DNA from 2 places in the Amycolatopsis sp. NPDC051716 genome. Region 1 is predicted to be linked to the other one. Evidence: riboswitches for the same ligand, from Rfam matches in the RefSeq annotation. Region 1 holds a riboswitch; the other holds the start of a gene.
The links. Region 1 has a riboswitch for glycine ahead of gcvP (aminomethyl-transferring glycine dehydrogenase). Riboswitches for the same ligand answer to the same signal wherever they lie in the genome.
Positions count from the first base shown of each region.

Region 2: another riboswitch for glycine. It lies ahead of gcvP (aminomethyl-transferring glycine dehydrogenase); the one in region 1 lies ahead of gcvP (aminomethyl-transferring glycine dehydrogenase).

Region 1 covers NZ_JBFAZA010000010.1:190,261-204,754, reverse strand. Annotated here, with positions in the region: gene AB0M30_RS16365 (alpha/beta hydrolase) at 69-1,031, shown strand; gene AB0M30_RS16360 (general stress protein) at 1,906-2,430, opposite strand; gene AB0M30_RS16355 (glutamine synthetase family protein) at 2,660-4,006, shown strand; gene AB0M30_RS16350 (gamma-glutamyl-gamma-aminobutyrate hydrolase family protein) at 3,987-4,712, shown strand; gene AB0M30_RS16345 (aldehyde dehydrogenase family protein) at 4,709-6,076, shown strand; gene AB0M30_RS16340 (3-oxoacyl-ACP reductase) at 6,076-6,843, shown strand; gene AB0M30_RS16335 (hypothetical protein) at 6,840-7,037, opposite strand; gene AB0M30_RS16330 (helix-turn-helix transcriptional regulator) at 7,110-8,405, shown strand; glycine riboswitch at 8,654-8,752, shown strand; gene gcvP (aminomethyl-transferring glycine dehydrogenase) at 8,797-11,628, shown strand; gene gcvT (glycine cleavage system aminomethyltransferase GcvT) at 11,650-12,741, shown strand; gene gcvH (glycine cleavage system protein GcvH) at 12,755-13,132, shown strand; gene glyA (serine hydroxymethyltransferase) at 13,132-14,406, shown strand; gene lipA (lipoyl synthase) at 14,403-14,494, shown strand, end outside.
Region 2 covers NZ_JBFAZA010000011.1:28,524-43,017, reverse strand. Annotated here, with positions in the region: gene AB0M30_RS16975 (helix-turn-helix transcriptional regulator) at 1-280, opposite strand, end outside; gene AB0M30_RS16970 (nuclear transport factor 2 family protein) at 450-809, shown strand; gene AB0M30_RS16965 (NAD-dependent epimerase/dehydratase family protein) at 847-2,001, opposite strand; gene AB0M30_RS16960 (GtrA family protein) at 2,141-2,638, shown strand; gene AB0M30_RS16955 (glycosyltransferase family 2 protein) at 2,568-4,742, opposite strand; gene AB0M30_RS16950 (NAD-dependent epimerase/dehydratase family protein) at 4,739-5,674, opposite strand; gene gcvP (aminomethyl-transferring glycine dehydrogenase) at 5,738-8,614, opposite strand; glycine riboswitch at 8,912-9,010, opposite strand; gene AB0M30_RS16940 (MerR family transcriptional regulator) at 9,053-9,631, opposite strand; gene AB0M30_RS16935 (TetR/AcrR family transcriptional regulator) at 9,912-10,544, shown strand; gene trxA (thioredoxin) at 10,525-10,869, opposite strand; gene AB0M30_RS16925 (MerR family transcriptional regulator) at 10,881-11,276, opposite strand; gene AB0M30_RS16920 (bifunctional nuclease family protein) at 11,485-11,958, opposite strand; gene AB0M30_RS16915 (MerR family transcriptional regulator) at 12,175-12,921, opposite strand; gene garA (glycogen accumulation regulator GarA) at 12,918-13,382, opposite strand; gene gcvH (glycine cleavage system protein GcvH) at 13,519-13,905, opposite strand; gene AB0M30_RS16900 (CDP-alcohol phosphatidyltransferase family protein) at 13,999-14,494, opposite strand, start outside.

The DNA.
Region 1 (14,494 bases):
AGGGCGCGTTCACCCGTTGCGAACGCGCCCGAAACGCCGGGCGAACGTGCGCGTGCTGAGCTGGGCGGGTGACGCCATCCACGGACAGCTTCGCCCCGCGCACCCGGGTCGTCCACGGGTACGAGCGCGCCTACCGGATGGCCGGGCGCGGGCCGGCCCTGCTCTTCCTGCACGGCATCGGCGACGACTCGTCGACCTGGCTGGAGCTGCTGGCGTCGCTGTCGGCCGACTTCACGGTGATCGCGCCCGACCTGCTCGGCCACGGCTCGTCGGCCAAGCCGCGCGCGGACTACTCGGTCGCGGCCTACGCGTGCGGCATGCGCGACCTGCTGACCACCCTCGACGTCGACCGGGTGACGGTGGTCGGGCACTCGCTCGGCGGCGGTGTCGCGATGCAGTTCGCCTACCAGTTCCCGGAGCGGTGCGAACGCCTCGTGCTGGTCGGCTCGGGCGGGGTCGGCGCGGGCGTCCACCCGCTGCTGCGCCTGGCCGCGGCGCCGGGGGCGGGGCTGGTGCTGCCGCTGCTGGGGACGCCGCCCGCGGTGGCGGCGCTGCGCGGGTTCGCGGGGCTGCTGCGGCTCTTCGACGACGCGGACCTCGACTACGTGCTGACCCGGTACGTGCGGCTGGTCGAGCCGGGCACGCGCTCGGCGTTCCTGCGGACGCTGCGCTCGGTCGTCGACTGGCGCGGGCAGGTGGTCAACATGCTGGATCGGTGCTACCTGACCGAGGGCATCCCGACGCTGCTGGTGTGGGGCACGGAGGACCGGGTGGTGCCGAGCGGCCACGCGCTGCGGGCGCACCGGGCGATGCCGGGCAGCAGGCTGGTCCTCTTCGAGGGCGCGGGCCACTTCCCGCACCGGTCGGATCCGGAGCGGTTTCTCGAGATCTTGCGGGAGTTCTTGGCGGAGACGCCGGCGGCGCGGTACGACCGCGCGGGGTGGGGGAAGCTGCTGCGGGCGGGGCGTCCGGTAGGAGCTCCCGAGGCGGCGGGGGTTCCGGACGTGCCGACGGTGTCGTCGGGGACTTGAGCGGGGGGCGCGCGGGCTTGCCGGGTGGCTGAGTGATCGTGGAGGCGGCCTCCTCGGTGATTCCCGGGGGCGGGTCGCCTCGGTGAAGAAAGGGCAGCGGCCGGGAGGCGCCGCCGGCGCGGGACGACCGCGCGAGTTGGGGGAAGCTGCTGTGGGCGGGGCGTCCGGTGGAAGCTCCCGAGGCGGCGGGGATCCGGACGTGCCGCGCGCGGGTCGTCCGGATGAGCTCCGGAGACGGCGCGGTCCCAGGAGTGCTGTGCGCGGTTCGTCCGGGGGAGCTCCGGAGGCGGCGGGGGTGCCGGACGTGCTGTGCGCGGTTCGTCCGGGGGAGCTCCGGAGGCGGCGGGGGTGCCGGACGTGCTGTGCGCGGTTCGTTCGGAGGAGCTCCGGAGGCGGCGGGGGTGCCGGACGTGCTGTGCGCGGTTCGTCCGGGGGAGCTCCGGAGGCGGCGGGGGTGCCGGACGTGCTGCGCGTGGGTCGTCCGGGGGAGCTCCGGAGGCGGCGGGGGTGCCGGACGTGCTGCGCGCGGGTCGTCCGGGGGAGCTCCGGAGACGGCGCGGTCCCAGGAGTGCTGCGCGCGGGCTGTCCGGAGCGGCTATTGGATCCGGCGGGGGTTCCGGACGTGCCCGATCGTGTCGCCGGGCACCTGAGCAGCCCCCGTTTTCCACGCTACCGGCGGGCGCCGACAACTTCCGGCCGCCGGTGGGCCGGTGTGGATGATCGGGGCGCCGGCTCGGCGTTGTGGACAACCCGGGCCGCGCTTGCCGAGGACGCCGGGAACTGTCGGACCCTCCCGGTAGCGTGGAATTCGGGGGCTGCTCAGGCACGACGAAGGCCGCCTCCCGGGGGAGGCGGCCTTCTCGGTCGACAACCGTCAGTGACCGAACGCACTCCGCGCCGCCAGGTCCGCCAGCAGGGCGCGGCCCTTCTCGGCGTTGCGGGGCTGGGACAGGACGTCGTAGCGCCGGGCGACCAGCTGGCTCTGGGAGATGAACCCGCGCTTGTTCCGGTTCGCCGCGTAGCCCAGCGCGCCGAAGAGCAGGTTGAACCCCAGACCGGCGACGAGGCCGATGACGATGGGGACCAGGCCGGCGCCCGGGTTGAGCAGGCTGAGCATCAGGCCGAGGAACAGGCCGAACAGCGCGCCGGACGTCGCCGCGCTGCCGAGGACCTTGCCCCACGTCATCTTGCCCGCGACCCGCTCGACGAGCAGCGGCTCCACGCCCACGATCGTGACGTCGGTGACGGGGAAGTCGGTGCCCGCGAGGTGGTCGACCGCCCGCTGTGCCTGCTCGTAGGACTCGTACGAACCGATCGGCCAGCCGGTGGGCAGGGTCGGCAGCTGGGGCCGGGCCTGCTGCTGTCCGATCGTGGTCTGCTGCGTGAATGCTGTGGTCATCGATCTCACCTCTCTTGTCCCGTTCAACGTGCGGGGACCCCCTTTTCCTCCCGGACGAGCGAATTCACAGGCTCTTCTCAGCCGGGCAAGCCGGACAATCCGGCCGCCACTTCAATGGTACAAAAAGATACCTTATTTCGGGTTGACCCAGCTCGGGTGACCGGGTAGGAAGGACCGGCAAAGGATTCATACCAAACCTTTGGGGCGACGGATGGCACGCAGGCGAGGCATGCTCACGCTCGACGAACTCCGGGCGCGCGTGGACGCGGGCACGATCGACACGGTGCTGGTCGCGCTCACCGACATGCAGGGCAGGCTGCAGGGCAAGCGCTGCTCGGCCGAGTACTTCCTCGACGAGGTCGTCGGCCACGCCACCGAGGCCTGCAACTACCTGCTCGCCGTCGACGTCGACATGAACACCGTCGGCGGGTACGCGCTCTCCTCCTGGGACAGCGGCTACGGCGACTTCGTGCTGCGCCCCGACCTCGAGACGCTGCGGGAAGTCCCGTGGCAGGAGGGCACCGCGCTCGTCCTCGCCGACGTCGAGCGCGTGCAGGGCGGCCCGGTCTCGGTGTCGCCGCGCCAGATCCTGCGCGGCCAGCTCGACCGCCTCGCCGAACGCGGGCTCGCCGCCTTCGTCGGCACCGAGCTCGAGTTCATCGTCTTCGAAGACACCTACGAGGCCGCCTGGGACAAGCGCTACCACGGCCTCAAGCCCGCCAACCAGTACAACGTCGACTACTCGATGCTCGGCACCGCGCGGCTGGAGCCGCTGCTGCGCCGCATCCGCAACGACATGGCGGGCGCCGGGCTCTACCCGGAGTCGGCCAAGGGCGAGTGCAACCCTGGCCAGCAGGAGATCGCCTTCCGCTACACCGATGCCCTGAGCACGTGCGACAACCACAGCGTCTACAAGAACGGTGCCAAGGAGATCGCCGCGCAGGAGGGCAAGAGCCTCACCTTCATGGCGAAGTACAACGAGCGCGAGGGCAACTCCTGCCACATCCACATCAGCCTGCGCTCCACCGAGGGACGCGCGGTGCTGGCCGGGGACGGCGAGCACGGCTTCTCGAAGCTGATGGAGCACTTCCTCGCCGGCCAGCTCGCCGGACTGCACGAGCTGACCTATTTCTTCGCGCCGAACATCAACTCCTACAAGCGGTTCGTGCCCGGCAGCTTCGCCCCGACCGCGATCGCCTGGGGCACCGACAACCGCACCTGTGCGCTGCGCGTCGTCGGGCACGGCGAGTCGCTGCGCGTCGAGAACCGGGTGCCGGGCGGGGACGTCAACCCGTACCTCGCCGTGGCCGCGCTCATCGCCGCCGGGCTCCACGGCATCGAGAACGAGCTGGAGCTCGAAGAGCCCTTCACCGGCAACGCCTACCACTCCGGCCTCGGTACCGTCCCGACCACGCTCCCCGAAGCCGCCGCCGCGCTCGCGGAGAGCGAGCTGGCGCGCGAGGCGTTCGGCGAAGACGTCGTCGACCACTACCTGAACGCGGCGAAGATCGAAATCGACGCCTACAACGCCGCCGTCACCGACTGGGAGCTGATCCGTGGCTTCGAACGGCTCTGACGCGAATCGGGGCAAGCCCGTCATCGGCCTCACCAGCTACCTCGAACCGGCGAAGTTCGGCGTCTGGGAAACCGAAGCCGTGCTGCTGCACCGGGTCTACGTCGACTGCGTCGTCGCGGCGGGCGGCCTCCCGGTGCTGCTCCCGCCGGTGTCCGGCGGGTACGACCGGCTGATGTCCACTGTGGACGCCCTGGTGCTCACCGGCGGCGCCGACGTCGAGCCCGCGCGCTACGGCCACGAGCCGCACCCGGCCACCTACGTCCGGCCGGAGCGGGACGCCTTCGAGTTCGGCCTGTTCGAAGCCGCGCGCAAAGCGGGCAAGCCGGTGCTCGGCGTGTGCCGCGGCCTGCAGGTGATGAGCGTCGCCCTCGGCGGCACCCTGGCCCAGCACCTGCCCGAAAGCGCGGGCACCACCGAGCACCAGCCCGCGCCCGCGACCTTCGGCCGGGGCACGGTCACGCTCGCCGAAGGCAGCCGGGCGGCGGCGATCCTCGGGCCCGAAACCAAGACGCTGTGCTACCACCACCAGGCGATCGACCGGCTCGGCGCCGGGATGGAGGCCGTCGGGTGGGCGGCCGACGGCACGATCGAGGCCGCCGAGGTGCCCGGCGAGTTCGTCCTGGGCGTGCAGTGGCACCCCGAGCAGGACAGCGACGACCTCCGGCTGTTCCAGGCTCTCGTCGAAGCGAGCAAGGAGAGGGAATGACCAGCAGTTTCGACGTCCTCAACCCGGCCACCGAAGAGGTGGTGCGGACAGTGGCGCTGACCAGCGCCGAAGAGACCGACGCGGCGATCGCCCGCGCGCACGCGGCGTTCCCGGCGTGGCGCGCCGTCACCCCCGGCGACCGCGCGCGGCTGCTGCGCCGCTTCGCCGACGCCGTCGAGGCCGACATCGAGCACCTCGCGCGGCTGGAGGTCGAAAACTCCGGGCACACCATCGGCAACGCCCGCTGGGAGGCCGGCAACGTCCGGGACGTCCTCAACTACTACTCGGCCGCGCCGGAACGCCTGCTCGGCAAGCAGATCCCGGTCCCGGGTGGCATCAACGTCACCTTCCAGGAGCCCCTGGGCGTGGTCGGCGTGATCGTGCCGTGGAACTTCCCGATGCCGATCGCCGGCTGGGGGTTCGCGCCCGCGCTCGCCGCCGGGAACACCGTCGTCCTCAAACCGGCCGAGCTGACGCCGCTGACCGCCATCCGGCTGGCCGAGCTGGCGCGCGAGGCGGGCATCCCGGAGGACGTCTTCCAGGTGCTGCCCGGCAAGGGATCCGTGGTCGGGCAGCGGTTCGTCGAGCACCCGGCCGTGCGGAAGGTCGTGTTCACCGGCTCGACCGAGGTCGGCAAGCAGATCATGGCGGGCTGCGCGGCGCGGGTGAAGCGCGTGACGCTGGAGCTGGGCGGCAAGAACGCCAACATCGTCTTCGCCGACTCCGACCTCGAGAAAGCCGCGGCGACCGCGCCCTACGGCGTCTTCGACAACGCGGGCCAGGACTGCTGCGCCCGCTCGCTGATCCTGGTGCAGGCGAGCGCGTACGACCGCTTCATGGAGCTGCTGGAACCCGCGGTGCACGGCGTCGTCGTCGGCGACCCCGGCGACGAGAAGACCGAAATGGGGCCGCTGATCTCGGCCGCGCACCGGGAGAAGGTCGCCTCCTACGTGCCGGACGACGCGCCCGTCGCGATCCGCGGCACCGCCCCCGCGGGCCGCGGCTTCTGGTTCCCGCCGACCGTCGTCACCCCGCCGGACCTGCGGCACCCGGTCGCCGCGGAGGAGGTCTTCGGCCCGGTCGTCGCCGTCGTGCCGTTCGCGGAGGAGGCCGACGCGATCCGGATGGCCAACGCGACCGAGTACGGCCTGTCCGGGTCGATCTGGACCCGCGACGCCGGCCGCGCGTTCCGGGTCGCGCGCGGCGTCGAAGCCGGCAACCTCTCGGTGAACTCGCACTCGTCGGTGCGCTACTGGACGCCGTTCGGCGGCTTCAAGCAGTCCGGCCTCGGCCGCGAACTCGGCCCGGACGCCGCCGCGGCGTTCACCGAAACCAAGAACGTCTTTCTGAGCACGGAGGAGTAATGGTCCAGCGTTTCGAAGGGCGCGTCGCGGTGATCACCGGCGGCGCCAGCGGCATCGGGCTCGCTTCGGCCCGGCGCCTGGCGAGCGAAGGGGCGAAGGTCGTCATCGGGGACCTGACGCCGGATTCGGGCAAAGCCGCGGCCGACGAGATCGGCGGCGCGTTCATCCAGACCGACGTCACCGACGCCGAGCAGGTCGAGAACCTGTTCCACAGCACGGTCGAGCAGTTCGGCTCGGTCGACGTCGCCTTCAACAACGCGGGGATTTCGCCGCCCGAGGACGACTCCATCCTCACCACCGGCATCGAGGCGTGGGAGCGCGTGCAGCGCGTCAACCTGACGTCGGTGTACCACTGCTGCAAGGCCGTCCTGCCGCACATGCAGCGCCAGGGCAAGGGTTCGATCATCAACACGGCGTCGTTCGTCGCAGTGATGGGCGCGGCGACGTCGCAGATCTCTTACACCGCGTCCAAGGGCGGGGTGCTCGCGATGAGCCGCGAGCTCGGGGTGCAGTTCGCGCGGGAGAACATCCGCGTCAACGCGCTGTGCCCGGGGCCGGTGAACACCCCGCTGCTCAAGGAGCTGTTCGCGAAGGACCCGGAACGCGCGGCGCGGCGCCTGGTGCACGTGCCGGTCGGCCGGTTCGCCGAGCCCGAGGAGATCGCGGCCGCGGTCGCCTTCCTGGCCAGCGACGACGCCAGCTTCATCACGGCGTCGCAGTTCCTGGTCGACGGCGGCATCTCCGGCGCGTACGTCACCCCGCTCTAACGCTTGGTCGGTTTCTTGACGCCGTAGACCTCCCGCAGGTGGCGCCAGGCCGCATTGAGCTTCTTGCGCTCTTCGGACAGCAGCCGTTCGCGGCGGCGCAGCACGCGGACGGCGATCTCGGAGGCGAGGAAGGCGCCGGCGGCGAAGGTCAGCCCGCCGACGATCAGGGTCAGGGCGAGGACGGTGGTGGTCATGGTGACCAGCGTCGGAGCGCCGCGGGCGGGTTGTCCCCGCGCAAAGCTAGCGGGTTTCGTTAGCTTTGTGAGGTGACGCACTGGCGCGCCGACGAGTGGGCGGAAGCGGTCCGGACGGGCATCCGCTCCCGCGGGCTCTCCCTGGACGAGGCCGCGCGGCGCATCGGCGTCCCGACGTCGACGCTGCGCAGCTGGATCGAGCACCGGCACGCGCCCAAGGTGACGGTGTTCGACCACTGGGCGCAGCTCGCCGAGGTCACCGGACTGACCGAAGCCGAGCTCCTGCGCGTCGCCGGCGTCCTGCCCGACAGCCTCGCGAGCCCGGTGCACGTCGCGCAGGCGGCGAAGGCGCTGCGGGAGGGCATCGACCGGGCCGGGCAGTTCCTCCGGCAGGCCACCGCGCTCGTCTACTCCTCGCCCGGCACGCAGGTGGCGAACGCGATCGCGGCGTCGCCGATCGACTGGGAGATGCGGATCCGCTCGGCCACCCGCGGCGACGAGGTCCGCGTCACCTACCACCACTACGTCGGGATCGTGCCGCCGCGGGACTTCCCCTACTCCGACGCCGAGGTGCGGCGGATCATCGAGCACGACGTCCTCGGCGAGCTGTGGCGGCCGCTCGGGCTGTACTGGCGGGTCGCCGAGGTGCACGACTGGCACGAGCCGCCGCGGCTGGTCATCCAGGTGCCCGAGCAGGAGGCGACCCGCCCGCCCGTGCCGTCGCCGGTCGTCACCGCGCCGCCGGTGGTCGTGCTGTCGCCGATCTGGGGGTACGGCGAGCTGCTGGCGTCGCTGGTCGCCGACGGCCTCGGGTTCGGCAACGTCGACTTCCGCTACTTCGGCCTCCCGGACGCGATGGCCGACCGCGTCCGGATCACCGCCCGCGAGCTGGCCGAGCCGGCGCCGCGGCTGGTGCACTCGGTGCCGCCGATCATGCTCCTGCACGGACTCGCCGTGCCGGACCTGACCGGACGGCTCCCGGTCGTGGTCCGCTACGGCCCTCGCATGCGCGCCCGCGCGGCGCGGATCTACCGCGAACCGCTGCTCGAAGCCGGGTTCGACGATCCTGAAGAAGGCGCCCGCGCGATCGAGGAGGCGATTTCGGTCCCGGGGGGCTGCGCGTACTTCGAGGTGACCCTGGCCGACGAGGACGTCTTCGACGGCGACCGCCCCTCGCTGGACCGGCTCAACGACTCGGTGGCGTGGCACGCCGAGCAACTCGTCGAGCAGGTCCTGCTCGGCGCGGGCCTGCCCCCGGTGCCCGTGGGCGGACCGTTGAAACGCCTGGTCCTGCCCTCGGGCCGGGTGCGACGGCCCCCGGCGCTGGCCGGGCAGGTCGCGCACCGGGTCGCCGAAGGTCGCGAATGACTCATTCGAGACCTCCGACGTCCCGAATGAGTCATTCGCGACCTCCCGGGGGCGCGGTCGAGGCGGGGTCGAGGATCACTGTGGTGTTGCCCGGGTGAAGTAGACGCCCGTGGGAAGCGCCGGGTACCGTAGCCGCCACAACTGCAGATCGGGCCGTCGAGCCGAGGCGGGAGAGCCCTCACGAAGTCGGTGGGGCACCGAAGGAGCAAACTCCCCGGAATCTCTCAGGTACCTGCTACCGCTTCGTGCGAGGCCACTCTGGAAAGCAGGCGCACCCGCGCCTCACCCAAGGTGAAAGCCGTGTCCCGCACGGTGAAACTCTCAGGTGCCATGACAGAGGGGGAGTTCCCAGCGCACCGTTCTGCCCGGTGCCCGGCCCGAGGAGCTCCCCATCACGTCTACGCAGTTCGACGCCCGCCACATCGGCCCGTCCGAGGCCGAACGCGCGAAGATGCTGGCCGAGTGCGGCTACGGCAGCCTGGACGCCCTCGTCGGGGCCGCTGTCCCGAGCGCCATCCGCGCCACCCGTGACCTGCGGCTCCCGCCCGCCGCGTCCGAAGAGGAAGCCACCGCGGAGCTGCGCGCCCTCGCCGCCCGCAACCGGCCGATGACGCAGATGATCGGCCTGGGCTACTCCGACACCGTCACCCCCGGCGTGATCCGCCGCAACGTCCTCGAGAACCCGGCCTGGTACACCGCGTACACGCCCTACCAGCCGGAAATCTCCCAGGGCCGGCTCGAGGCCCTCCTCAACTTCCAGACCATGGTCGCCGACCTGACCGGCCTGGCCACCGCGAACGCCTCGCTGCTGGACGAGTCGACCGCCGTCGCCGAAGCCGTCACGCTGATGCGCCGCGCGTCGAAGGCCAAGTCGAACAAGGTCGTCCTCGACGCCGAGTGCCTGCCGCAGACCATCGCCGTCGTGCGCACCCGGGTCGAGGCCCTCGGCATCGAGGTCGAGGTCCGGGACCTGCTGACCGGCCTGCCGGAAGAGTTCTTCGGCGTCGTCGTCCAGTACCCCGGCGCGTCCGGCGTGCTGCGCGGCCGCGGCTTCTACCACGCGATTTCCGAGTCGGCGAAGGCCGCGGGCGCTCTGTTCACCGTCGCCGCCGACCTCCTCGCGCTCACCCTGATCACCGCGCCCGGCGAGTTCGGCGCCGACGTCGCCGCCGGGTCGACCCAGCGCTTCGGTGTCCCGCTCGGCTACGGCGGCCCGCACGCCGGGTACATGTCGGTCCGCGCCGGCCTCGAGCGGTCGCTGCCCGGGCGCCTGGTCGGCGTCTCGGTCGACGCCGACGGCAACTCCGCCTACCGGCTCGCGCTGCAGACGCGTGAGCAGCACATCCGCCGCGAGAAGGCGACGTCCAACATCTGCACCGCGCAGGTCCTCCCGGCCGTGCTGGCCGCGATGTACGCGGTCTACCACGGCCCGGACGGCCTGAGGAAGATCGCCCAGCGCGTCCACGGCCTCGCCGCGGGCTTCGCCGACGCTCTCCGCAAGACCGGCGTCGAGATCGTGCACGAGTCCTTTTTCGACACCGTCGTCGCGCACGTCCCGGGCCAGGCCGCCGAGGTCCACGCGGCCGCCCGCGAAGCCGGGATCAACCTCGGGCACGTCGACGCCGACCACGTCCGGGTCGCCTTCGACGAGGTCAGCACCCCCGCGATCACCGCGAAGGTCCTGCGCGCGTTCGGGGTCGACGAGGACGTCCGAGACGGTGTCGCGCTGCCCAGCGGCCTGGCCCGCGAGAGCGGCTTCATGGGGCACGAGGTCTTCGGCACCCACCGCTCGGAGACGGCGATGCTGCGCTACCTGCGTCGCCTGGCCGACCAGGACTACGCGCTCGACCGCGGCATGATCCCGCTCGGCTCCTGCACGATGAAGCTCAACTCCACCACCGAGATGGAGCCGATCAGCTGGCGGGAGTTCGCGGGCATCCACCCGTTCGCCCCGGCCGAGGACGCCGAGGGGTACCACACGCTGGTCGCCCAGCTGGCCGAGTGGCTGGCCGAGGTCACCGGCTACGACCAGGTGTCGCTGCAGCCGAACGCGGGCAGCCAGGGCGAGCTCGCCGGCCTCCTCGCGATCCGCGCCTACCACCGCGCGAACGGTGACGACGCTCGCGACGTCTGCCTGATCCCGTCGTCCGCGCACGGCACCAACGCCGCGTCCGCGGTGCTCGCCGGGATGCGCGTGGTCGTCGTGAAGTGCACCGACGAGGGCAACGTCGACCTCGCCGACCTGCGGGCCAAGGTCGACGCCCACCGCGACACCCTCGCCGCGATCATGGTCACCTACCCGTCCACGCACGGCGTGTACGAGCACGACATCGACGAGCTGGCCAAGATCGTCCACGACGGCGGCGGCCAGGTGTACGTCGACGGCGCGAACCTCAACGCCCTGCTCGGCCTGGCCAAGCCGGGCGAGTTCGGCGGCGACGTCTCGCACCTGAACCTGCACAAGACCTTCTGCATCCCGCACGGCGGCGGTGGCCCCGGCGTCGGCCCGGTCGCGGTGCGCGCGCACCTCGCGCCCTACCTGCCGAACCACCCGCTGCTCGACGCCGCCGGCCCGGAAACCGGCGTCGGCCCGATCAGCGGCGCGCCCTACGGCTCGGCGTCGATCCTGCCGATCTCCTGGGCCTACGTCCGGATGATGGGCGCGCCCGGCCTGACCGCGGCCACGAAGGTCGCTGTGCTGGCCGCGAACTACGTCGCTTCGCGGCTCGCGCCGCACTACCCGGTGCTCTACACGGGCCAGGACGGCCTGGTCGCGCACGAGTGCATCCTCGACCTGCGGCAGATCACCAAGGAGACCGGCGTGACGGTCGACGACGTCGCCAAGCGGCTCATCGACTACGGCTTCCACGCGCCGACGATGTCGTTCCCGGTCGCGGGCACCCTGATGGTCGAGCCGACCGAGTCCGAGGACCTGGGCGAGATCGACCGCTTCATCGCCGCGATGATCGCCATCCGCGCCGAGATCGACGAGGTCGCGAACGGTAAGTGGAGCGCCGAGGAGTCGCCGTTGCGGGGCGCCCCGCACACCGCCGAGACGCTGGTCGGGGCGTGGGACAAGCGCTACGACCGCGAGCTGGCCGTGTACCCGGCGGGTGTTTCGCGGAAGAACAAGTACTGGCCCCCGGTGCGTCGCATCGACGGCGCCCGCGGTGACCGTAACCTCGTCTGCTCCTGCCCGCCCCTCAACGCTTACGAAGGCTGAGCCCCAGTGTCACGCGCTGAAGTGTCCAAAGAAACCTCCCTGCACGGAGTCCACAAGGGACTCGGTGCGCTGTTCACCGACTTCGCCGGCTGGTCCATGCCGGTCCGCTACGCCAGCGAGCTGGCCGAGCACAAGGCCGTCCGCGAGGCGGCCGGGCTGTTCGACCTGTCGCACATGGCCGAAATCCACGTCACCGGCAAGCAGGCGGCCGACGTCCTGGACTTCGCGCTGGTCGGCAACCTCACCGGGGTCAAGCCGGGCCGGGCGCGGTACACGATGATCTGCAACGCCGAGGGCGGCGTGCTCGACGACCTGGTCGTCTACCGGCTGGCCGACGAGCACTACCTGGTCGTCGCGAACGCGGGCAACGCGCAGGTCGTCTCGGACGCGCTGGCCGAGCGGGTCGCCGGCTTCGACGCGGTCGTGGACGACCGGTCCGAGACGACCGCACTGATCGCCGTCCAGGGCCCGAAGGCCGTCGAAATCCTGGGCGCCGTGACCGACGCCGACCTGGACGCGCTGAAGTACTACGCCAGCGTCCCGGCGTCGGTGAAGGGCCACGACGTCCTGCTGGCCCGCACCGGCTACACCGGCGAGGACGGCTTCGAGCTGTTCGTCGACGCCGACGAGGCACCGGCGCTGTGGCGGCTGCTGCTGGAGGCCGGCGAGCCCCACGGCCTGGTCCCGGCCGGGCTCGCCTGCCGCGACACGCTGCGGCTCGAAGCCGGGATGCCGTTGTACGGCAACGAACTCACCGCCGGGCAGAGCCCGTTCGAGGCCGGGCTCGGCCGCGTCGTCAAGTTCGAGAAGCCGGGTGACTTCGTCGGTCGCGCGGCCCTGGAGGAGCGGTCCAAAGCGGACGTTCCGCGTGTGCGGGTGGGGCTGAAGGGCGCCGGTCGCCGCGCTCCTCGCCACGGTTACGCGGTGCTGGCCGACGGCACCGAGATCGGCGAGGTCACCAGCGGCGCGCTGTCGCCGACGCTGGGTTACCCGATCGCCATGGCGTACGTCGATCGGGCGTACGCCGAGCCCGGTACCGAGCTCTCCGTCGACATCCGGGGCAGGATCGAGCCCGTCGAGGTCGTCGCCCTGCCCTTCTACTCCCGCGCGTAAAGGACTGCCAGCTGTGAGCATCCCCGAGAACCTGAAGTACACCAAGGAACACGAGTGGCTGTCCGTCGAGGACGGTGTCGCCACCGTCGGCATCACCGCCTTCGCCGCCGAATCGCTCGGTGACATCGTGTTCGTCCAGCTGCCCGACCCGGGCTCGGCCATCACCGCGGGCGAGGTGTTCGGCGAGGTCGAGTCGACCAAGTCGGTCAGCGAGCTGTACGCGCCGGTCTCCGGCGAGGTCGTCGAGGTGAACGGCACCACATCGGACACCCCCGAGGTCATCAACTCCGACCCGTACACCGAAGGATGGCTCCTGAAGGTGCGTCTGACCGGGGACGTGCCGGACCTGCTCGACGCCGCCGCGTACGCCCAGCTCACCCAGGAGAACTGATGACGACTTTCGACGCTCACCTCGCCGACGTCGACCCCGAGGTCGCCGCGGCGGTCGCCGACGAGCTGACCCGTCAGCAGTCCACCCTGGAAATGATCGCGTCGGAGAACTTCGCCCCGGTGGGCGTGCTCGAGGCGCAGGGTTCGGTGCTGACCAACAAGTACGCCGAGGGCTACCCGGGCCGCCGCTACTACGGCGGCTGCGAGCACGTCGACGTCGTGGAGCAGCTCGCCATCGACCGCGCGAAGGCCCTCTTCGGCGCCGAGCACGCCAACGTCCAGCCGCACTCGGGCGCGCAGGCCAACGCGGCCGCGATGTTCGCCGTGCTCAAGCCCGGCGACACGATCCTCGGCCTAGACCTGGCGCACGGCGGGCACCTGACGCACGGGATGAAGATCAATTTCTCGGGCAAGCTCTACAACGTCGTCGCCTACCACGTCGACAAAGAGACCGGGATCGTCGACCTCGCCGAGATCGAGCGCCTGGCCGTCGAGCACGAGCCGAAGCTGATCATCGCCGGCTGGTCCGCGTACCCGCGTCAGCTCGACTTCGCCGAGTTCCGCCGCATCGCCGACCTCGTCGGTGCCCGCCTGATGGTGGACATGGCGCACTTCGCCGGGCTGGTCGCGGCCGGGCTGCACCCGTCGCCGGTGCCGCACGCCGACATCGTCACCACGACCACGCACAAGACCCTCGGCGGCCCGCGCGGCGGCCTCATCCTCTGCCGCGAGGAGCTGGCGAAGAAGATCAACTCGGCGGTGTTCCCGGGCCAGCAGGGCGGGCCGCTGGAGCACGTCATCGCGGCCAAGGCCGTCGCGCTGAAGATCGCCGCGAGCGAGGAGTTCAAGGAGCGCCAGCAGCGCACCCTGGAGGGCTCGCGGATCCTGGCGGAGCGCCTCTCGCAGGCCGACTGCGCCGACGCGGGGGTGCGGGTGCTGACCGGCGGCACCGACGTCCACCTGGTGCTGGTCGACCTGGTCCGGTCCGCGCTGGACGGTCAGCAGGCCGAGGACCGGCTGCACGAGGTCGGCATCACGGTCAACCGCAACGCCGTCCCGTTCGACCCGCGCCCGCCGATGATCACCTCCGGCCTGCGGATCGGCACGCCGGCGCTGGCCACGCGCGGCTTCCAGGCGGACGACTTCACCGAGGTCGCCGACGTCATCGCGGAAGCGCTGAAGCCGGACTTCGACGACGCCGTGCGGTCGAAGCTCCGCGACCGCGTCGAGACGCTGGCGAAGAAGCACCCGCTGTACGCGGACCTCGCGCGATGAGCGCGCTGCCCGAGGGCCGGAAGCTGCTGCGTCTCGAGGTTCGCAACAGTGAGACGCCGATCGAGAAGAAGCCGCCGTGGATCAAGAC
Region 2 (14,494 bases), on a different contig from region 1:
GGACGGCGTCCATCCCGGGGTCCCCCAGCGCGCTCTCGGTGTACGCGGGGGCGTAGCCGGCGGCGAGCAGCAGCCGGTTGCGCTCCCGCAGCGGGACGTCGAGGTGCTCGCCGAGCCGCAGCACCATGTCCCGGCTCGGCTTGGACCGCCCGGTTTCCACGAAGCTCAGGTGGCGGGTGGAGATGTCGGCCGAGATGGCCAGGTCGAGCTGGCTGATCCGGCGCCGGTCGCGCCATTCCCGCAGCAGTTCCCCGACGGGCCGCTGCCGTGTCTGCACCATGGTCGTCACGCGAGCGACGCTACGGCGATCACCGAGCCGCTGCCATTACTTCGCGGGTAATGGCCCGGCATTACCTCCCGCGTAATCGACGGGCCGTCGCGGCGCCGCCAGAGTGGGTTCCAGCAGCGGGACAGCCGAACCGGTTGTCCCCCAACGAAAGGAACCAGTCATGAGCGACGTCCGCACCCTCGTCGAGCAGTACATCGCGGCCTGGAACGAGACCGACGCCGACAAGCGCCGGGCCCTCATCGCCGACGTCTTCACCGCCGAGGCCGGCTACACCGACCCGCTCGGCGCCGTCACCGGGCACGACGGGATCGACCAGTTCGTCGCCGGGGCGCAGCAGCAGTTCGGTGGGCTCACTTTCAGCCTGCCCGCCGAGCCCGACGCCCACCACGACCTCGCCCGCTTCCAGTGGTACCTCGGCACCCCCGGCGCCGAGCCGGTCGCCATCGGGTTCGACGTCGTCGAACTGGAAGCCGGGAAGATCGCCAAGGTGCACGGGTTCCTGGACAAGCTGCCCGGCTGAACCCGTGGGGGCTCCCCGGCGGGAGCCCCGACGGCCGTCAGGCCTTCAGCGCGCCCCGCCAGCGGACGGTCGGGCGGAGCTTCTCCGGGTTCACCCGGTGCTTGTTGGCGCCCACGATGTCGAACATCGATTCGATGAGCGTGTCCGACAGCAGGTGCGGCTCCAGGCCCAGCCCGACCAGCCCGGTGTGCTTCACGTTGTAGTAGTGCTCCGGTGCCTCGGTGCGCGGGTTCTCCAGCTGCTCGATCTGCACCGGCCCGGGGAACCGGTCGGCCACCAGCTCGGCGATGCCGGCCACCGGCATGCTTTCGGTCATCTGGTTGAACACGCGGAACTCCCCCGGCTCGGCCGGGTGCTCGACGGCCAGGCGGATGCACTCCACGGTGTCGCGGATGTCGATCAGGCCGCGGGTCTGCGTGCCCTTGCCGTACACCGTCAGCGGCTGGCCCAGCACGGCCTGGATGACGAACCGGTTGAGCACCGTGCCGAACACCGCGTCGTAGTCGAAGCGGGTCGCCAGCCGCGGGTCCAGCGCCGTCTGCGGCGTCTGCTGGCCGTACACGATGCCCTGGTTGAGGTCCGTGGCGCGCAGGCCCCACGCGCGGCAGGTGAATTCGATGTTGTGGGAATCGTGGACCTTGGTCAGGTGGTAGAACGAACCCGGCCGTTTCGGGAACAGCACGCGGTCGGAGCGGCCGTTGTGCTCCAGCTCCAGCCAGCCTTCTTCGATGTCGATGTTCGGCGTACCGTATTCGCCCATCGTGCCGAGTTTGACCAGGTGGATCGCGGGGTCGATCTCCGCGATCGCATAGAGCAGGTTCAGCGTCCCGACCACATTGTTGTGCTGCGTGTACACCGCGTGTTCGCGGTCGATCATGGAATACGGCGCCGACCGCTGCTCGGCGTAGTGGACGACGGCGTCCGGCGCGAACTCCCGCACCGCCCCGAACAGGAACTCCGCGTCGAGGAGGTCGCCTTCGTAGCTGGTGATCGTCCGGCCCGACACCTCGCGCCAAGTCGCGATCCGGTCGGCGAGGGATTTGATCGGGACCAGGCTTTCGACACCGAGTTCGGCGTCGTACCCGCGCCGCGCGAAATTGTCGAGAACGGCCACCTCATGGCCTTTGTCCGATAAGTGCAACGCGGTCGGCCAGCCCAGATATCCGTCACCGCCGAGAACCAGCACACGCATTGTGCCGCCCTTCCTGCTCGTTTACGCCACCCGAACGCTATAGATCACGTGCTGATGAAGACCTGGCAATGAGCTGTGAATCTCCTATGCGTAAGGGGGTCGGACGGCGGCGCGGCCGGCCCGCGGGGAGGATGGGAGCATGACGACCGTAACCAACGGCGTGCGGGCCCGCACGGCGGAGAAGACCCGCCGTCGCGGCTGGGCCCGGCTGGCGCGCGCCGCGACCACGTCGGTCGCCGCCACGGTCCTCAGCCAGGTCGTGCTGCTCGCCGTCCTCGCCACCGGCGGCGCCGCGGCCCTGGCGAGCACGCTGGCCTGGGCGGCCGGGGCGGTGCTGAACTTCCTGGTCACGCGGCGCTGGGTGTGGGGCCGCACCGGGCGGCCGCGCGTCCGGCGCGAGCTGCTCCCGTACCTCGCGGTGATCGGGCTCGGCGGGCTGGCGTCGATCGGCCTGACCACCCTCGCCGGCTCGCTGCTGTCCCCGCTGGGCCTGCCGCACTTCTGGTGGGTCGTGCTGGTCGACGGCGCGTACGTCGCCAGCTACGCCCTGGTGTTCGTCGTCAAGTTCACGCTGCTCGACCGGTTCGTGTTCGGCCGCGGCGCAGCACGTACCCCCGCCACCACGTCCCCGTCATGACCCGGGCGTAGTTGGCGCCGTAGACCAGGCTGCCGCCCTTCTTGCTCTTGCCCGCCTTGCGCAGCCGCATGCTCATCGGCAGCTCGACGACGCGGGCGCCGCGGGCGGTGACGCCGAGCAGCAGCTCCGACGACTGGTACTGCGGCTCGCGCAGCGGGACCGAGCAGGCCAGGTCCGCCCGCATCGCGCGGAAGCCGAACGACGTGTCGGTGATCCGCCGGGCCGTGAGCACCGACGCCAGGATCGCGAAGACGCGCACGCCGAGCCATCGGACGCGGCTGTCGGCTTCCTCGTGCCCGAGCCGCCGGGACCCGGTGACGAAGTCCGCGGTGCCCTCGACGACCGGACGCACCAGCGTTTCCAGCTCGCTGTTGTCGTACTGGCCGTCGGCGTCGGTGGTCACGATGTACTCGGCGCCGGCTTCGGCCGCGAGGTGGTAGCCCAGCCGCAGCGCGGCGCCCTGGCCGCGGTTGCGGGGCGCGACGCACACGTACGCGCCGTGCGCCTCGGCGATCGCGGCCGTGTCGTCGGTGCCGCCGTCGACGACGACGAGGACGTCCACCCGCATGCCGAGGCACTCGTCCGGCATCTTCTCCAGGACTTCGCCGATGCCGCCGGCTTCGTTGTAGGCGGCGATGACGACGGTCAGCGGCGCCAGTTCCGGGTCCGGGTGGCGGCCGCGGAAGTCGGCGAGGGCGCCGGAGTCGACGTCGGCGGGGAAGGCGGCGAGCCGCTTCCGGCTCGCCGAGGTCAGCGTGGTGAAGCCGAGCGCCCCGGCGACGGGCAGTAGCACGAGCGCCGGGAGCTGGTAGCGCCACGAGAACTGGAACACCGCCGAGGCGAACAGCAGGAGGAGCCCGCTCGACGCCGCGAACAGCGCCCCCGCCTGGGCCCGGTCCAGGGGCTTCTTGCGCCGCACCACCGGCAGCAGGCCCAGCAGCGCACTGAGGCCGAGCACCCCGCCCGAGACGTAGCCGCCGTCGAGCTGGTAGTCGCGGAGGATCTTCGCCAGTGGCTGGTCGACGCTCGCGACGACGCCGTCGTTCTGCAGCGTGACCAGGTCGATCAGCGACTGGTCGGCCCACTGCGGGTACGTGAGCTGGAACTGCCACCGGTCCAGGGGGACGTCGGTCAGGCCCTGCTCGCGGGTCCAGGCGAAGCTCTTGGCGAAGTCATCCAGGATCGCTTCGGCGACGTCGCGGGGCTGCTGTTCCAGGACGTCGACGGCGAACTCGTGGGCCAGCGCGGCCTTGTCCGCGCCGGGCGGCAGCGGGCCCGGCCAGTTCGGGTCGAGGTCGGCGTGGGTGTAGTTGTCGACGAGCCGCTTTTCACGGGGTTCGGCCGGGCAGAACACCCGCAGCACCGGGTCGAGGTGGAGGTTCGCGCAGTCGGCGACGGCGGCGGTCCGGCCGTAGAGCATGTTCCCGGACGGCCCGCTCAGCCCCCACTTGCCGGTTTCCGCGTGCACCCGCGCCGCGTACGGCACGAGCACGGCGAGCAGGCCCAGGAGGCCGACGCCGGCCCGGCGCCAGCCCGCCCACCGCCGCCACGCTCCCCCGGCGACCACGAGGAAGACCAGCAGCGGGAGGGCCAGGGAGATCCCGATCAGCCGCGTCAGCACGCCGAAGCCGAGCAGCAGGCCCGCCGCGCCGGCGCGCTTCCAGCCCGGTGTGCCCCGGCCGAGCAGCAGCCAGAGGAGCCCGAGGAGGACGGCCTCGAACGTCACCTCGGACATGATGTTCTGCTCGATCTGCAGCTGATAGGCGTCGAGCAGCACCGGGGCCGCGGCGAGCGCGGCGACCCACGGGCGGCCGCCGAGACGCAGGACCAGCCCGTAGACGCCGATCGCGATCAGCACCCCGCCGGCGTGCTGCACCGCGGTGACCCAGGCGAGCCCGCCGACCGCGAGGAGCGGCCGCAGGACCAGGTCGTAGCCGATCGGGTCGAGCTGATCGGCCCGCAGGGCGTGCAGGTTGTCGATGTAGCGGAACGAATCGATGAACAGCAGCGCGGGCCGGTAGGCCAGCCAGGTCAGCACCCGGAGCGTGATCGCCGGGACGAGCAGGAGGAGCAGCAGCCAGTGCCGGCGGAGAAACGGTGTCACGGCGTCTGGAGGCCGGAGAAGTACTTCCACGCCGTGGCCAGGCCTTCGGTGAGCGAGACCTCCGGGGAGTAGCCGATGGTCTCCGCGCTCGCCGAGACGTCGACGACGACCGCGGGCATCTCCCCGGCCGGCGCCTCGACGTGCTCGACCGGCAGCTCGGCGCCGGTCACCTCGCGCACGGCTTCGACCATCTCGAGCACGGACACCGAGCGCCCGGCACCGACGATCGCGCGGCCCGAATAGCCGCTGCCGAGGGCCAGCAGGATCGCGCGGACGACGTCGTCGACGTGCACGAGGTCGCGGCGCTGGCGGCCGTCGCCGTAGACCCGGACCCCGGTGCCGGTCAGCGCGGCCCGCATCATCCGCGGCACGAAACTGTCCTTGTGGGACATTCCCGGGCCGTAGACGTTGGTGAACCGCAACGCACACGTGGTCATGCCGTACGCCCCGGCGTAGCCCGACAGCAGCATTTCGCACGCCGCCTTGGTGGCGCCGTACGGCGTCAGCGGGCGCAGCGGTAGGTCCGGGGTGATGGTCGCGGTGCCGACGTCGCCGATCACCGCATTGGTCGAGGCGAGCAGGAACTTCGGCACCTCGCGGCGGCGCGCGAGCTCCAGCAGCTCCTGGGTGACCAGGACGTTGTCGGCGAAGGTGTCCTCGGGCAGCTCGACCGACTTCAGCACCGACGTCAGCGCGGCGAGGTGCACGATCGCCGCGGTCTCGCCGGTCACGGCCTGCTCTCGGACGGCGGCGTCGCGGAGGTCGCCGGTCACCACGCGCACGCCGTCGCGGTCTTCGGGGAACGGCACCCGGTCCACGACGGTGACCGGGCCGCCCCGGTCGCGGAGGGCGCGCACGACGGCCCGGCCGATGAAGCCGCTGCCGCCGGTCACGACCACGGACGTCCGATCAGGACCGGTCCCACTCACCATGGGCGTCAACCTACCCGGCGTTCCTGTGCGCCCGCAGTGTGCCCGCACCGGCGGAACCCGGCTTCAGGCGAAGGCCTCCGGCGGAGGGCACGAACAGACCAGGTTGCGGTCGCCCGCCGCGCCGTCGATGCGGCGGACCGGGGGCCAGATCTTCGGTGCGGCCGTCCCCGCCGGGAACACCGCGGTTTCGCGGCTGTACGGCCGATCCCAGTCGCCCGCGACGCAGCGGGCGGTGTGCGGTGCCTGCCGCAGCGGTGAGGCCTCGAGGGGCCACTCCCCCGCCGCGACGCGGTCGATTTCGGCGCGGATCGCGATCATCGCGGCGCAGAAGCGGTCGAGCTCGGCGAGGTCTTCGCTCTCGGTCGGCTCCACCATCAGCGTGCCCGCGACCGGGAAGGACATCGTCGGCGCGTGCAGCCCGTAGTCCGCCAGCCGTTTCGCGACGTCGTCGACCGTGACGCCGGTGGCCTTCGTCAGCGGCCGGAGGTCGAGGATGCATTCGTGCGCCACCAGCCCTTCGCGGCCGGCGTACAGCACCGGGTAATGATCGGCGAGGCGGCGGGCGGCGTAGTTGGCGGTGGCCACCGCCACGAGCGTCGCCCGGCGGAGCCCTTCGGCGCCCATCATCCGGATGTACGCCCACGAGATCGGCAGGATCGACGCGCTGCCCCAGGGCGCCGCGCTGACCGGGCCGACGCCGGTGGCCGGTCCGGCCGCCGGCTGCAGCGGGTGGTTCGGCAGGAACGGCGCCAGGTGCGCCCGGACCCCGATCGGGCCGACGCCCGGCCCGCCGCCGCCGTGCGGGATGCAGAACGTCTTGTGCAGGTTGAGGTGCGAGACGTCGGCGCCGAAGCGGCCGTACTGGGCGACGCCGATCAGCGCGTTCAGGTTGGCGCCGTCGACGTACACCTGCCCGCCCGCGTCGTGCACCGCCGCGCACACCTCGCCGACGGTGTCTTCGTAGACGCCGTGCGTCGACGGGTAGGTGAGCATGATCGCGGCGAGATCGGCCCGGTGCTCGTCCACTGTGGACCGCAGGTGGGCGAGGTCGATGTTGCCCGCCTCGTCGCAGCGGACGACGGCGACCCGCATGCCCGCCATCACCGCGCTGGCCGCGTTCGTGCCGTGCGCGCTGGCCGGGATCAGGCAGACGTCCCGCGCGTGCTCGCCGCGGGCGCGGTGGTAGGCGCGGATGGCGAGCAGGCCGGCGAACTCGCCCTGACTGCCCGCGTTGGGTTGCAGGGAAACCGTGTCGTAGCCGGTGATCCGGGCGAGCCAGGCGCTCAGGTCGGCGACCACGGTCAGGAGCCCGGCGGCGTCTTCGGCCGGTGCGAACGGGTGCAGGCCGGCGAACTCCGGCCAGCTGATGGGCTCCATCTCCGCCGTGGCGTTGAGCTTCATGGTGCACGAGCCCAGCGGGATCATGCTGCGGTCGAGCGCGACGTCGGAGTCCGCCAGCCGCCGGAGGTAGCGCTGCATCGCGGTTTCCGAGCGGTGCGCGTGGAACACCGGGTGCGTGAGGAATTCGCTCGTGCGCCGCAGCGGGGCCGGGAGGGCGTCGGCGGTGTCCGCGTCCAATCCGTCCACATCGGACACGGAGACGCCGAACGCCTTCCAGACGCCGGAAAGCCGCTCGCGGGTCGTGGTTTCGTCGCAGGCGATGCCGACGTGGTCGTCGTCGATCCGGCGCAGGGAGATGCCGAGGTCGCGCGCGGCGGCGACAATGGTGTCCGCCCGGCCGGGCACCGCCGCGACGACCGTGTCGAAGAACTCGCCGTGCACGACGTCGACACCGCCCTCGGCGAGGCCGGCGGCGAGCACGGTGGCCATCCGGTGGGCGCGCAGCGCGATCGACCGCAGGCCCTCGGGCCCGTGGTACACCGCGTACATCGACGCCATCACCGCGAGGAGGACCTGCGCGGTGCAGATGTTGGACGTCGCCTTCTCGCGGCGGATGTGCTGCTCGCGGGTCTGCAGGGCGAGCCGGTACGCGGGCGCGCCGTCGGCGTCCTTCGCGACGCCGACCAGCCGGCCGGGCAGCTGCCGTTCCAGGCCCTTCCGCACGGCGAGGTAGGCGGCGTGCGGGCCGCCGAAGCCGAGCGGGACGCCGAACCGCTGCGTCGAGCCGACGGCGACGTCGGCGCCGAGCTCGCCGGGCGGGCGCAGCAGGGTGAGGGCGAGGGGGTCGGCGGCGACGATCACGGCCGCGCCGTGCTTCTTGGCCTCGCCGATGGTCAGGTCGAGCTCCCGGACCGCCCCGGACGCGCCGGGGTAGGACAGGAGCACGCCGAAGAAGTCACCGCCGAGCCCGAGCCCGGTCAGCCCCTGGGAGAGGTCTTCGACGACCAGTTCGATGCCGAGCGGCTCGGCCCGGGTCCGAAGCACGGCGAGGGTCTGCGGCAGGGTGTCTTCGTCGACGACGAACCGGTGGGAGGTCCCTCGCCCGGCCCGGCGCACCAGGGTCATGGCCTCGGCGGCCGCGGTGGCCTCGTCGAGCAAGGACGCGTTGGCGACGGGGAGCCCGGTCAGGTCCGCGACCATGGTCTGGAAGTTGAGCAGCGCTTCGAGCCGCCCTTGGGAAATCTCGGGCTGGTAGGGCGTGTAGGCGGTGTACCAGGCCGGGTTCTCGAGCACGTTGCGCCGGATGACGGGCGGGGTGACGGTGTCGTGGTAGCCGAGCCCGATCATCGAGGCGGTCAGCCGGTTGCGCCCGGCCAGCTCCCGGAGTTCGGCCAGCGCCTGCGCTTCGGAGGCGGGCGGAGGCAGTTCGAGGGGCTGCGCGGACTCCCGCAGCGACGACGGCACGGCCCGTTCGGCGAGTTCGTCGAGGGAGGCGACGCCGATGACGTCGAGGATGTGGCGGAGTTCGTCCGGTCCGGGCCCGATGTGCCGGTCGGCGAAGGGAAGACCCTGTTCCAGGGAGGCGAGTGACGGCTCCACGAGACCTCCTCCGAACGGCATGCCCGCCTGACCCGACCTTAGTTCACGAGGTGACCACGGCGGGGGTCCGGGGGCGGAGCCCGCCGGGCGGGGTGTGGGGGTTGCACCCCCACAAGACACTCCGAAGGGTTCGGGCGAGCGCATGCCGCGAGCACGGCTCGCCCAAACCCGGAGGAACCCTCCCCGCTCTGTCTGACCCCGAAGGGCGCCTGAGAGTTTCGCCCGCAGGTTGAACCGGGCTTGCACCGTCGGCGGGGCCATCAGGCTGTGTCCTGACGACCCGCTTTCCAGAGGCGTCTCGTCCGCGCGGTCCAGGGTGCCTGAGAGGTTCCGGGGAGGACTTGCTCCTTCGGCGCCGAGCTCAAGGTGTGGCTCGGACTCTCCCGCGCGGATTCGTCGACCGCACGGTGAACCTTACTCTGTCTGCCGCAGTGGTGATCAACCGGTCTTGCGGGCGTTGCGGCGCTGAGTGAGTTCGTCCGGTTGGTGCGTCTCGACGATGCCGCCGTCGGCGCGTTCGGCCGGGAACTCGTGGATGGTGCCGCTGATCTCCTGCATCGCGCCGCTGACGGCGATGCCGAAGACGCCCTGGCCGCCCTGGAGCAGGTCGACGATCTCCTCCGGAGAGGTGCACTCGTACACCGTGGTGCCGTCGGAGAACAGCGTCACCCGGGCCAGGTCGCGGACGCCGCGGACGCGCAGGTGGTCGACGGCGACCCGGATGTTCTGGAGCGAGACGCCGGTGTCCAGGAGCCGCTTGACGACCTTGAGGACCAGGATGTCCTTGAAGGAGTACAGCCGCTGCGAGCCGGAGCCGTGCGCGGTGCGGATGCTGGGCGCGACCAGTTTGGTGCGGGCCCAGTAGTCGAGCTGACGGTAGGTGATGCCGGCGATCTGGCACGCCGCCGGACCCCGGTAGCCCACCAGCTCGTCGGGCAGCGAGTCATCGGGGAACAGTTCCCCCTGCTCGCCAGTCGCGACCCCGACAGGCTGCTTCTCGGAACCAGCCTCGACCACGCAAGCCTCCCCTCGCCCGACCTGGTGGCCGGCGAATGACAGCCGGAGGAGTCCCAGGAGTGGGACCCGCCGGAGATCAACCGCCACGGTCCGGCCCCAGACCGTGAATCACACCGTGGCGATTTACCTCCTTCGACGGTAAGCGCCAGGAGAACACCGGTCAACGCGACGCGCGGCAACGCTCAACGGTCGGCTGAGCCTTTGAGCCGTTCGCCGTACCCCCACTCGTGGCCCGGCAAACCCGGTGGACATTTTTTACTCAGCCGAGTAACTTTTACTCATGCAAGTAAACACCGACCTCATGGCCGAACTGGGCCTCGGTGCCACCGAGGCCGCGCGCCGGGCGCAGATCATCGGGGCGACCATCGGCGTCCTGGCCGACCTCGGCTACCGCCGGACCACCTTCGCCAAGATCAAGGAGCGCGCTGGGCTCAGCAGCACCCGGCTGATCTCGTACCACTTCACGAACAAGGCCGGCCTCATGCAGGCCGTGCTCAGCACGGTCGTCGAGACCAAGGGCGCGTTCCTCACCGAACGCACCGGCGGCGGCCTCGACCCGGCCGACCGGCGCGGCTACCTGCGGGCGCACATCGAGACGTCGATCGCGTTCCTGCGGGCGTACCCGGAGTGCGTCCGGGCGCTGTCGGAGCTGGCCGCCAACTCCGACGATGCCGACGGCTGGGTGATGACGAAGGTGCTGGTCGACGACCTGCGGGTGCACGGCCTGGCCCGGCAGCTCAAGCAGGGCCAGGCCGACGGCACCTTCGGCGCCTTCACGCCCGAGGTGATGGCGATGTCGATCGCGCAGGCCATCGACGGTGTCGCCGCCGCCTACGCGGCCGACCCTTCGCTGGACCTCGAAACGTACGGGCGCGAAGTGGCGGACACGTTCGTCAAAGCGACGGCGCCTTGAGGACCCGGTCGAGCCGGTCTTCGATGCGGGCCTTCGGGAACGCGCCGACGATCGTCTCGACCGGCTCGCCGCCGCGGAAGAGGATCATCGTCGGCAGCGACATGACCTGGTAGGCGCGGGTGGTCTCCGGGTTCTCGTCGGCGTTGATCTTGCGGACGGCGAGTTCACCGGCCCGCTCGGCGGCCAGCTGCGCGAGCACCGGGCCGACCATCCGGCACGGGCCGCACCAGGTGGCCCAGAACTCGACGAGCACGGGGACGTCGCTGCCGAGGACTTCGGCAAAGGTCGCGTCGGTGATGTCGGCGACGGTGTTGTTTTCGGACAAGGCGGGCTCCTTCACGGGCGCGGGGATTCGGGCACGACACACGGATCGGGCGCCTGCCGCGCGAGGGCGGCCGCGAGTTTCCCGGCCAGTTCGCCGCGGATGCCGCCGAGCCGCGCGAGGAGGGCGTCGGCTTCTTCGAGCTTGCGCCGGTACACCTCGATCGAACTCGCACAGGAGTCGCCGGTTTCGTGGCCGCTGCGCAGGCACTCGACGAACGGGCGGGTTTCGTCGAGGGTCAGGCCGACCGTCTGGAGGGTCTGGATCTCCTTGACGAGCTGGAGGTCGTCCTCGCCGTACTCGCGGTAGCCGTTGGCCGAGCGCCGTGCCTGCAGCAGGCCTTGGTCCTCGTAAAACCGCAGCGCACGAGTAGTGGTACCCGTGCGCTGCGCCAGTTCTCCGATCCGCATGCCCTCGACGCTAGACGTTGACGTCCACGTCAAGGCAAGTTCTCACACCTCGAGGCGAGCGAAAAGCTCTACCGCGGGAGGAGACGGGGGTCCGGGGGCGTGCCCCCGGGCGGGGTCTGGGGGTTGCACCCCCAGAAGACACGGCGAGGAGCTCGGCGCGAGCGCTTTCCGCGAGCGCACCTCACCCAAGCTCCGAACCTCCGAACCCTCAGGTATCGGCTCCGCGGAAGTCTTCCGGCGACACGGAGTCGAGGAACTCGCGGAACTTCTCGACCTCGTCCTCCTGCTCGTCCGGGATGATGAGGCCGGCTTCCTCCAGCACCGAATCCACGGCGTGGATGGGAACGCCGATCCGCAGGGCCAGGGCGACCGAGTCGCTCGGCCGGGCGGACACCCGGATGTCGCCGTCGAACACGAGCTCCGCGAAGAACGTGCCCTCCTTCAGGTCGGTGATGACGACCTGCTCCAGCTCCCGGCCGAGCGCTCCGATGACCTCTTTCAGCAGGTCATGCGTGAGCGGGCGGGCGGGGCGGACCCCCTGCTGCTCCAAGGCGATGGCGGTGGCTTCGACCGAGCCGATCCAGATCGGCAGGTACCGTTCACCCTCGGTCTCCCGCAGCAACAAGATCGGCTGATTCGCGGGCAGCTCGACCCGCACACCGACGACGCGCATTTCGCTCATCGGGCTTCGCCTCCCTCTCGTGCACACGGGCTGCAGCGCTGAACCGGCTTCACGCCCATACTCCCGACGCTACCCGTCATCCGTGCGCTGTGCTCGCTGTCCGGACTCTCTCAGTTTGCCTGCCGCAAACCCGTGCCTTCACGGTACGGCATGCGGTGCCGAACATTCAGTCATTGACATGGGACCGCAAAGAGGATCTCACTGCCCCGTTATCGATCAACACCCGGAGACGCCGCGGATTCCGGCCTTGACGAGCAGCGTGTGCAGGGTCACGGACAGCGCCGCCAGCTCCCGCACCACCTCGTCGGCCCGCGCTTTGGCCTCCGGGTCACGGTGCCGGTACACCGGCGTCACGATCTGCTCCAGCAGCCCGACCTCGCGGTCGGCCGCGGCGCGGAAGGCACGCAGGTGTCTCGGCTCGATCCCGAATTCGGTCATCGCCTTGACCGTCCGCGCGACCAGCACCGCGTCGGGGTCGAAGAACCCGGCGGGACCGGGCCGGACCAGGCCGTACTGCTGCAGCTCGGCCAGTGCCGGCGCGTCGATGCCGGCCTGCTCCAGGAGCTCCTCCTGGGTCAGGCGCAGCTCCTTGCCCGCGGTGAAGTCGTCCGCCACGGGCAGGCCGACGTTCTCCGCCGGCGCGTCGATCGGCACCAGCCGGCGCGGCGGGCGGGGCAGGGCCGCGGTGGGCCCGGCCCCCGAGTCCGCCGCGTCCAGCTGTTCCTTGATGACCTTCAACGGGAGGTAGTGATCCCGCTGGGCGGCCAGGACGAACCTCAGTCGCTCCACGTCCGCCGCGGCGAACTGCCGGTAGCCCGACGGTGTCCGGCCCGGCTGGACCAGGCCTTCCGCTTCGAGGAACCGGATCTTGGAGATGGTGACATCGGGGAAGTCGCCGCGCAGCTGCGCGAGGACCGCCCCGATGCTCAACCCGTGGTTCTGTGGCCGCCCGGCCGCCGTCACTGCGCCCCCTGGCCCCCGTGCCCCGGGCCGGTCAGGAAGACCAGGCGGAACTTCCCGATCTGCACCTCGTCGCCGCCGGCGAGCACCGCCTGGTCGACCGGCTCGCGGTTGACGTAGGTGCCGTTGAGGCTGCCGACGTCGATGACGACGAACTCGCCGCCTTCACGCCGGAATTCGGCGTGCCGGCGGGAGACGGTGACGTCGTCGAGGAAGATGTCGCTGTCCGGGTGCCGCCCGGCGCTGGTGGTGTCGCGGTCGAGCAGGAACCGCGAACCCGCGTTCGGCCCGCGCTTCACGACCAGCAGGGCAGAACCCGGGGGCAGGGCGTCGACACCCTGGACCGGGGCTTCCGGGGCGGGCTCGCGGCCTTCGGCTTCGGCCAGGAAGTCGGCCCGGAAGACAGAGGTCCGCTCCGGAGACTGCTCCGGGGGAACGCCGCCGGGCCCGTCGTTCGTGCTCACCTGAGCTCTCCTCCACACATGCTGTGTTGCCAGTACTCAAGAACGTGTAGCTGCCAACGTACCGTGCCTGATCGATTCTCCGAGCCCCGGCTCCCCGAACCGGCGCAGTGCTGGTCCGACCGGGTCAACGTGGGGTTCAGCCCTTGGTCAGGGCGTCGTACGCCTCGGCTTCGAGCAGGGCTTCCAGGCCCGCCGGGTCGTCGAGCCGGATCTCGATCAGCCAGCCCTCGCCGTAGGGGTCGCTGTTGATCAGCTCGGGCGAGTCGGCGACGGCGTCGTTGACCGCGACGACCTCCCCGTCGACCGGCGCGAACAGCTCGGAGACGCTCTTGGTCGACTCGACCTCGCCGAAGACGTCGCCCGCGCTCACCTGCCGGCCGACGTCGGGCAGGTCGACGAACACGACGTCGCCGAGCTGGTCCTGCGCGTACTCGGTGATGCCGACGCGCACGAGGGTGTCCTCGCCGCGGGTGGCGACCCACTCGTGTTCTTCGGTGTAGCGAAGCTCTTCAGGAGCGGACAACGCCGGTCCCCTTTCATGCCCTCACTGGCGAAAAGTGTTGGGCGAAGTCTTACACCCACACGGCGCAGCCGCCCGCCACGACCCGGGGAAAGCTCATTCCGCTCCGGTGCCGCGCAGGGCGTTGCGCGCCTGCACGACGTAGAGCACGCCGGACCAGACGTAGAGGACGGCGCCCCAGATGGTGAAGGCGTAGCCGATCGGCCGCGCCACCGCGGCGACGTCCGAGCCGCCCTGCGCGAGCAGCAGGCACGGGAAGGCGTACATCAGGACGAAGGTGGCGCCCTTCCCGATGTAGGTCACCTCGGGCGGCGCGAAACCGCGGCGGCGCAGGGTGACGACGCAGACGCCGAGCACGGCCTCCCGCAGGACCAGCGGGACGACGACCCACCACGGGATGATGCCGCGCACGAGGAAGGCGACGAGGGTGGCGAGGATGTAGAGCCGGTCGGCGGCCGGGTCGAGCAGCTGCCCGAGCCGGGACATCTGGTTGAGCCAGCGGGCGAGCTTGCCGTCGAGCCAGTCGGTGAGGGCGCTGAAGACGAGCAGAGCGAGCGCCCAGCCGTCTTCTTCCGGGCCGAGCAGCAGCCAG